Regions from separate parts of the Laceyella putida genome, predicted to be linked through region 1. Evidence: riboswitches for the same ligand, from Rfam matches in the RefSeq annotation. Region 1 holds a riboswitch; the other holds the start of a gene.

Evidence for each region. Region 1 has a riboswitch for cyclic di-AMP ahead of ACFQNG_RS00370 (APC family permease). Riboswitches for the same ligand answer to the same signal wherever they lie in the genome.
Region 2: linked by a shared signal. The riboswitch ahead of ACFQNG_RS09640 (phosphoenolpyruvate synthase) and the one ahead of ACFQNG_RS00370 (APC family permease) in region 1 are both predicted to bind cyclic di-AMP.

Annotation. Positions count from the first base shown of each region.
Region 1 is NZ_JBHTBW010000002.1:29,112-33,680, forward strand. Features, by position in the region: gene ACFQNG_RS00360 (response regulator transcription factor) at 1-59, opposite strand, end outside; gene ACFQNG_RS00365 (acyl-CoA thioesterase) at 291-803, opposite strand; gene ACFQNG_RS00370 (APC family permease) at 946-2,775, opposite strand; cyclic di-AMP (ydaO/yuaA leader) riboswitch at 2,931-3,083, opposite strand; gene cdaS (sporulation-specific diadenylate cyclase CdaS) at 3,222-3,839, opposite strand; gene ACFQNG_RS00380 (GNAT family N-acetyltransferase) at 3,979-4,410, opposite strand.
Region 2 is NZ_JBHTBW010000021.1:224,890-229,458, forward strand. Features, by position in the region: gene ACFQNG_RS09635 (malate:quinone oxidoreductase) at 1-1,307, opposite strand, end outside; cyclic di-AMP (ydaO/yuaA leader) riboswitch at 2,343-2,506, shown strand; gene ACFQNG_RS09640 (phosphoenolpyruvate synthase) at 2,690-4,569, shown strand, end outside.

The sequences.
Region 1 (4,569 bases):
AACAGCTTGACCAGCTCGCGGATGTGCGCATCATCATCCACAATCAAAACTGTCGCCATGTGTCCATCACCGTCGCTTGTCTGTAAATTATTACCCTCACTATACGCTAAAATTATGAACTATATTTTAAATGAACTCACGAAGGGAGATTCCCTAGCAAAGTCATAAAAAAGCCAACCGCGTCTCAGCAGTTGGCCATGTTCCGGGATGACTCCATTATTCGTACTCAGGGGATGTCCCTGAGCCCGACCACATCACATATTCTCTTATACAAAATGATAGCATCTTTGTTAATCCCAAGGCTGCTTTACTGTAAGATAGTCAGCCAATTTTTTGCTTTCTTCCCTTCTGATCCTACGCGCTTCGGCTCTTTGCGGCGCCGTTTCATGCAATTTGAATTCTTCTTCCGTTTCCGGAACGACTGCGGGTACTGGAACGGGTTTTTTATTATCGTCAAGGGCAACGAATGTCAGAAAGGAAGTAGCCGCTATCTTTCTTTCTCCGCTCAACAAATCTTCTTTAATCACCTTCACAAACACTTCCATTGATGTTTTTCCTGTCCAAGTTACAAAGGATTCCAAGCAAACAGAATCCGATGGTCTTATCGGATGCAAAAAATCAACAGAATCTGTTGAAGCAGTAACAACTGACCGGCGGCAATGTTTTGTCGCCGCGATCGAAGCGATATCGTCAATATAAGCCATTAATTTTCCACCGAACAACGTATTATGATTATTAACATCGGGAGGAAAAACTCTTGACGTTTTATAGCATCTTGATTCTCGAACCCATCGTTTTTCCATTTGCATTTAACCTTTCATTTAAGTTTCCAATAAAAGCGGATCGATCCATCTCATTATACCATTTTGACACCAAAAACAACCCACCTCCCCAAGCTCATTTGCTTGAAAAGGTGGGTTTCCTTGGCGCTCCGGCCTCCATGGCTTATTTTTTCAATTGATAAGGGACGATGGTGACAATGATGTTTTTCATTCTCAGCAGATAAGCCAAGATGAGAAAACCGGATTGGTTATGAAGGAAGCTGTGCCACCACTTCTTTGTGATAAATTGGGGCATGATAACCGTGATCCTCGCGCCCGACTGATCCGCTTTCGCTTTGACCGTATCAATGAATTCGCTCAATGGTCCCAGTACGCTCCGATAGAGGGAAAGCAATGTCACCAGTCTCACTCCGGTCTGCCACTCTTCCCACTCTTTTTCCATGCGATCGATCGATTCCGGGCTCGAACCCACATACACCGCGACCACATGATCGGATATGGATTTGGCGTAGAGTAGCGACTGCCTGACCACTGTGGTGATGCCGGCGACCGGCACGATCACCATATTGTCAACGCTTTTCATATCCATGATTTTAAGCGACGGATCCACCCTCAACTGATCACCCACCGCCGCATAGTGTTGGTGGATTTTTTGGAAGATGAATACGCATAACGGGATGAAGAGAAGCGTCATCCACACTTGTTGAAACTTGGTGATATAAAAGATGGCCAAAATCAGGTAACAGATTAACGCGCCGGCGAGGTTCACCAATAATTTGCCACCCCAACCTTCCGGTTTGGTGCGCAACCATTTGACGATCATGCCGGTTTGCGACAATGAAAAGGGAATAAACACCCCGACCGCATACAACGGGATCAGGTTTTCCGTGTTCCCGTTAAACGCGATGATCAAGATGATGGAAGCCAAGCCCAGCGTGATAATCCCATTGGAATACCCCAAGCGATCCCCTCTCACCGTAAAGGCCCTTGGCATATATTTATCTTTCGCCAGGTTAAACGCCAGCAAAGGGAACGCGGAAAAGCCGGTATTGGCCGCCAGCACCAAAATCAGCGCGGTGGTTCCCTGTAGGAAATAGTAAAACACGTTACGGCCAAAGATGGCCGAGCCCAGCTTCGACAACACCGTTTCCGTTTCCGCGGGCGCGGTCCCATACCAGTAAGCCAAAAAGACGATGCCCGAAAAGAGTGCGCCCAAAATGATCCCCATGATCACCAAGGTGAAGGCGGCGTTTTTGGGAGCCGGATCTTTAAAGTTGGGAATCGCATTGGAGATCGCTTCAACCCCCGTCAAGGCGGAGCAACCGGAGGAAAAAGCTTTCAAGATGAGAAACAAACTAATTCCCATCACCGGGGTACCGATCGCCGGATGGGCATTGGCCGGCGCTTGTCCCGTCACCACCTGATACAGACCCACCACAATCAAGATCGCAAGGGCCAACACAAACAAGTAAACGGGATACGCCAAGATGGAAGCCGATTCGGTCAATCCCCTTAAATTTAAGAGCGTAATGACCGCGACAAGGCCGACGCCAATCGCCACCGTATGCGGATGCAGCACGGGAAAGGCGGAAGTGATGGCATCGGTGCCCGCAGACACACTTACCGCCACGGTTAAAATATAATCGATCAATAGCGATCCGCCGGCAACCAATCCAAAGTTTTTCCCCAGATTTTCTTTGGCCACCATATAGGCGCCACCGCCATGAGGGTACGCGAAAATGATTTGGCGGTACGACAAAATCAAGGCCACCAACAAAACAAGCACCCCAACCGCGATGGGCAACGAGTACCAGAAAGCCAGAACGCCGACCGTGGCCAACACGATCAAAATCTGTTCGGGACCATAGGCGACCGATGACAAGGCATCTGAAGAGAGAATGGCCAAGGCCTTCAAATTGTTCAATTTTTGACTATGTAGCTCATTGGACCGGAGCGGTCTTCCGATCACGATTCGTTTGATTCGATTAAACATATGATTCCTCCAACAAAATGATGCGTCCAATTACCAACACACTAGAGACTTCAAACCTTCATTTACCAAGTAACCGATGCTTTGCTTTGGCTTTCCCTTTACAAAAGAAAAAACCACAAAAAAGAGAAACTCCTTCCGTGGTCAAGGCAGGCGACGTTCCCCCTCTCAACACGCTTACGAGGTTAGCTGACGGATTCGGGTTGTGAGAGTAACCCTACTCAAGCGATGCCTGAGATTCACCCCAGAAGCAAGACTTTTCCCACTTCCTTTGGTTCCCCCGCTCTCTGTAGATTCAGCGATGATGGCGAATATGGAATTAATCGTATATTACTGCGATTTCCGGTGGTTGTAAAGAGACAAGCATAAGGAAAGTCAACCTTTTTACACGCTTTTTTCCTGTTGGCCCGCTTGTGCTGGTATGAATATGGCATAAGGTTGGATTGGATTTATGTGGGCGTGCCGATCACATAAAGCTTTCCATTCAAGGCAAACGAGGCGCGGCCCGTTTCTTCCGACACGACTATCACAATGGCGTCGCACTTCTCGCTTAGCCCCAGAGCCGCCCGATGCCGGGTTCCCAATTTTTGATCATCTTCAACCTCTTTATTCGATAAGGGCAAAACATGGGCGGCGGAAATGATTTTATCATCTTTGATCAACACCGCCCCATCGTGCAACGGGCTGCCGGGATAAAAAATGGATTCCAACAATGAGCTGGAAAACTCGGCTTGAATCAACGTGCCATGGGCAAGCCATGCGACCAACGGATCTTTCCGCTGCACAACAATCAACACCCCATGTTTCCGTTGCGACAGGTGGGCGATGCTGGACAAGAGGCCCAGGTATTTAGTGGTGAAAGGCGACAAGTAACACTGCAAATAAAAGGACGAGGCCAAGGCTTCGCTTAGGACGATTTGATTTCTTAAGCTCCTTAACTCGCCCAACAAACAGTTATGCTCATCATCGACCAGCTTCAAAAAGCGGTCGATCTCATCCGAGATGGCTAACAGATTCTGTCTCAGTTGTGCTTTTAACGTTGAAAAATCACAATCTTTCGCTCTCATAACCACACCTCGACCCCTATTGGAACAAGATCCTTCGTTCATCAACCATCGTTCCCACTCTTCTCCCCCCTTATCCATGAGCAACAAACAGAACGGCCCCACCCCAAAGCTGACAGGTGGAGCCGTTGGCCATCGCCGTCTATTCTCCCGCAAGATCCTTGACCATCAACACATGGGGGATTCCATCCTCCATGAACACAGGAGAAGCGGTGGCATAACCCAATTTTTGATAAAAGCCTTCCGCATGCGTTTGCGCGTGCAATTTCGCTTGGGATACGCCTTCTGCCTGGGCGATCTCTTCCAGGCTGCGAATGATCACCTTGCCCAAACCGTGTTTGCGGTGAGAAGGCAAAATGCAGATCCGCTCCAGTTTGGCCACTCCATTCACGATGCGCAATCTTCCTGTGCCAACCGGCTGGTTATCGGCGTAAACAAGAATATGTTCCGCTTGCTCTTCATGCTCATCAATTTCATCTTCCAATGGGACTCCCTGCTCCTCAACAAACACCGTTTTCCTGATTTGAAAAGCGGCATCCAGCTCATGTTTTTCCGTAACCCGTTTTGCTTCCACGATTTCGTCATCCCTTTCCGCAAGTGTCACCGTCAAACTTGATCAAGTGATGGAATTGCCTCACCAGTATAAACAAAATAGCAATACAATCATTTTACAGCAATCAACAACCGAAAGGGGCCATCATCTTGTCAACAATCCTGCGCGAAATATCAAATG
Region 2 (4,569 bases), on a different contig from region 1:
GAAGCACCCGGAGAAGCGCCGAGCAATGCCGCTATTGAGCCATCAGCGGCACTAACAACTTCCGTACCAAATTGAAGTGTTCCTTTACCGCCGGCCTCAGTATCTTTGATAACTTGCACACGTTGGCCCGCTACCACTATATCCCAATCCTCGCTTTTGGCGTTCGGAATAAACTCGCGTAATTCTTCCATGCGCTTTTCATTCGATAACATAACTTGCTGGATCAGGTATTTTGTCAATGCCATCTCTTTTACGCCTGCCGCCAACATAGTTAAGATATTATTCGGTTTTATGGAACCTATCAAATCAAAATTTGAACCAGTTTTTAAGAACTTTGGTGAGAAGCCGGCAAACGGTCCAAACAGCAATGTTTTTTTGTTGTTGATATATCTTGTATCAAGATGCGGAACAGACATTGGAGGAGCACCAACCTTAGCTTTACCGTATACTTTTGCATGATGCTGCTCTACAAGTTCCGGATTGTTACATACCATAAATAGTCCGCTTACAGGGAATCCTCCAATATGTTTTGACTCAGGAATACCGGTTTTTTGTAGTAAAGGAAGACTTCCACCCCCACCTCCGATAAAGACGAATTTTGCAGTATGGTATTCGATTTTACCGCTATCAATATCATGCACTTTCACTTTCCACGAGCGGTCGCTAGTACGTTTAATATTCTCAACACTATGCTTGTAGTTTATCTCGACGTTTTTACTCTTTAAGTGGTCAAACAACATGCGTGTTAAAGCACCAAAGTTGACATCCGTTCCAGAGTCGATTTTTGTTGCCGCTATCGGTTCATTCGATGTACGGCCTTCCATGATAAGCGGAATCCATTCCTTCAATTTTTCAGGGTCATCGGAAAATTCCATCCCTTGAAACAGGTGAATGTTTATCAGCGCTTCAAAACGGTTTTTCAAAAATGTTACATTTTTTTCCCCTTGTACTAAACTCATATGAGGTATTGGCATGATAAAGTCCTGCGGATTACCAATCAGATTGCTTTTTACAAGATAAGACCAAAACTGAATTGAAAGCTGAAACTGTTCATTAATTTTTATAGCTTTGCTAATATCTATAGATCCGTCAGATTTTTCGGATGTATAGTTAAGCTCGCACAGTGCAGCATGACCCGTACCCGCATTATTCCATTCGTTAGAGCTTTCTTCTCCTGCGTGTGCGAGTTTCTCAAACACTTTGATTTCCCATTCAGGTGCTAACTCTTTCAGTAATGATCCCAAAGTCGCGCTCATGATTCCGGCACCAATTAAGATAACGTCTGTTTTTTTCTGTGTGTTGCTCATTATAATCTTCCCCTAAAAGTAGTTTCGTTCCAAGTCAGATAAGTTTGAAGCTATGGACAAAGAATAAAACATGAATTAATCGAAAGAGGTGAAATGATATATTTCATTATACAATAGAAAAGCCGGGGATAATCCCCGACTCGTTTTTTTCTTCCAAGTAGATATCTCCAATTTTTTTGGATGATAATTTCCATCGGCAAATGCTTGAATTTCAACAGACTGGTCTTGTTTCGGGCCATTCATCGGGCGGCCTTATTACGACATGGATAGCTTCCAACCGACCAGAGCTTGTAAATGGCGTGGTGCTTGAAGATCCACCCTACTTCTCTTCTATCATGCCGCGCGCCAAAAAAACGGCCGGTGGTGACCTCGCTAGGGTGACGCATGACTTTGTTTCGCAAAAACAAGAGACGGACTTTCAGAAGTACTATGTCCAGAACAGAGAATGGCGTTCTGATGGCGGCAATGGATGATAAGGATGTGGCGAAGATAAAATCACTGTTAAAGGCGTGGAAGTTGTCGACGTCGATTCCGGCCACCTTGTCCACTTTGAAAAGCCAGATGAATTCACGAAAGTACTCCTTGACTTTGCCTCAAAAGTGAAATAGATCGAGGCAATGTGATTAGATTGAATCTCTAAGACGCTAGCGAATCACTAATTGAGCCAAATCATCAGGGAAATCAAGGTAATGACAGCACAAAAATAAACCGCCCGTTTTTTATAGTGCGATGAGCTCGGACAATGGTGCTGTCAAAAAAACGACCCAGTCAACATCGGAAACTGCATGGGAGTAGGTTTGAACATACTTTAGCAAACGATCCCAAGTACCATACTTTTGCCAACGAGTAAAACGATAATACCGGTGAGGCTACATTGTCTTTATTTCTAAAACGATGAAATCATTCACGGGTAAAAGGGAACACGATAAAAATGGCATCCCATCATTAAAAATCACCGAACTTTCACCTGTTTTGCCTTCCATGCCGCTTTACATTCAAACGGCCGAGGAGTAAGATGATCTCAAAAAATAATCTCCATTCCAATCGCTGAATCCCATTTTTGGGAGCGGGGGAACCACGCGTAGGGATGACTTCGGTCATGGGCTACATGGGGTGAATCCTGGGCAAGCTTGTCCGGGTAGGGTGACTCTCAGCACCCGAATCCATCAGCTAACCTCGTAAGCGTTATGAGAGGAGGAGTGTCGTCGTGCTGAGCCACGGTTTGTTTTGTGGTGCCAAAAAAGCCGCGAGAAGACTTCCTTCTCGTGGCTTTTTCGATTTGGCAAGGTGGTGATTGGTAGAATTTTTGCTTCCGCTGGCAAAGTTGTTGAGCATCTGGTTAACAGCTTGACTCCATTCTTTTGAAAGGGAAGTGAAGTGTCGTGAAATATGTATTGCATTTTGAGGAAATTGATCGCCACAGCTTGCCGATCGTGGGTGGAAAAGGCGCCAATCTGGGAGAAATGGCCAAAGCGTGCTTTCCGATCCCTCCCGGCTTTTGCATCACCACAACGGCTTACCGCCATTTCATGGATGAATTGGATGAGATGGATCAATGGTTGGACCGCTTGAACCGGTTGAAACCGGAACAGCTGGACGAGATTCGCGCATGGGGACAAAAAATCCGTGACCGCATGCTGTCACTCACGCTTTTGGACCCGATCAAAGCATCGATCATCGGGGCTTGGGCCAAATTGGGAAAAGATCATGCGTACGCGGTCCGATCCAGCGCGACCGCCGAAGATTTGCCAACCGCTTCTTTCGCGGGCCAACAAGAAACCTATCTGAACGTCAAAGGGGAAGAGCAGCAGCTCCTTGAAGCGGTCAAAAAATGTTGGGCATCCCTGTTCACGGATCGGGCCATCGTGTACCGCATCAAGAACGGGTTTGATCACAAGTCCGTTTCCTTGTCTGTCGTGGTGCAACGGATGGTTTTCCCCGAAGTGTCCGGAATCCTGTTCACCGCGGATCCCGTGACGGGACATCGGCGCACGGTTTCCATCGATGCCGGGTTCGGACTGGGAGAGGCGCTGGTTTCCGGCATCGTGACCGCCGATTTGTACAAAGTGCGCGACCATGAAATCATCCAGAAACAAATCGCGAAAAAGGAAAAAGGGGTTTTCCCCGTTGCTGAGGGCGGAACGGAAGTCCGGGAACTGCCGCCCGAACTTGGCCAAAAACAGGCGCTCCCGGATCAGAAAATCTTAGCGTTGGCGGAGCTGGGGCGAAGGATCGAAAACCATTACGGTTCCGAGCAGGATATCGAGTGGTGTTTGGAGGGCGATGACATCTATATTCTCCAAAGCCGGCCCATCACTTCCCTTTATCCCGTCCCTTCCGCGAAGAATGACGAATACCGGGTCTATCTGTCGGTTGGCCACTCGCAAATGATGACCGATTATATGAAACCGCTCGGGATTTCGGTGTTCCAATCGCTCGTTCCCCTTGATGATGATTCGGCTCCGATCGTTGAAGCGGGCGGACGTCTCTTCTGGGATTGTTCCAGTTTCCTGTTCCTGAAGCCCATCCAGCGCAAGCTTCTCAAAAGCACGATCGCGGACGATAATCTGTTGGCGCTGAAAAAAGTGGTGCAAAGCGAAGACTTTCAACGGCTGGCACCGAAACGGGGCGTGATGCGGAAAGCACTTTGCGCAATGAAACAAATGTTGGCCCTTTACCGGAAGATGATCCCCCGGTTGATCCAAATCTGGTATTGGGAAGATCCGAAACTCGCTGTGAAACGGGCCTTTGCCACGTTCGAACAAGATTTGGCCCAATTCAAACGGGCATTGTTCCAACGCTCCGGCGCGGAACGGATTCGGTTTATCCGAGAGCATGCCGTTTTTGGGACCATCGTCGATCCCGGAGCTTACACCTATGCTGGATTCATCGCCTTGCCGGTTATCAAAAGAAAAATGAAAAAATGGTTGGGCGAAGAATGGAACCCCGCCATTCAAAAGTCCCCTCCCGGCAACATCACCAGCGAAATGGGGCTGATGATCGGGGATTTGGCGGATGCGGCCAGACCCTGTCCCGAAGTCGTCCGCTATCTGGAACAGGCGGAAGACCGCACGTTTTACGAGGGATTGAGCCAAGTGGAAGGCGGCGACGTATTCCGGGCGGAATTGGACCGGTTCATGAAAAAATTCGGGATGCGGGCGCCCGGTGAAATCGACATCACACGGGTCCGCTACAAAGAAGCACCCACCATGCTCGTCCCGTCCATTCTCAGCCATATGAGAAGCAATGCGCCGCAAGAGCA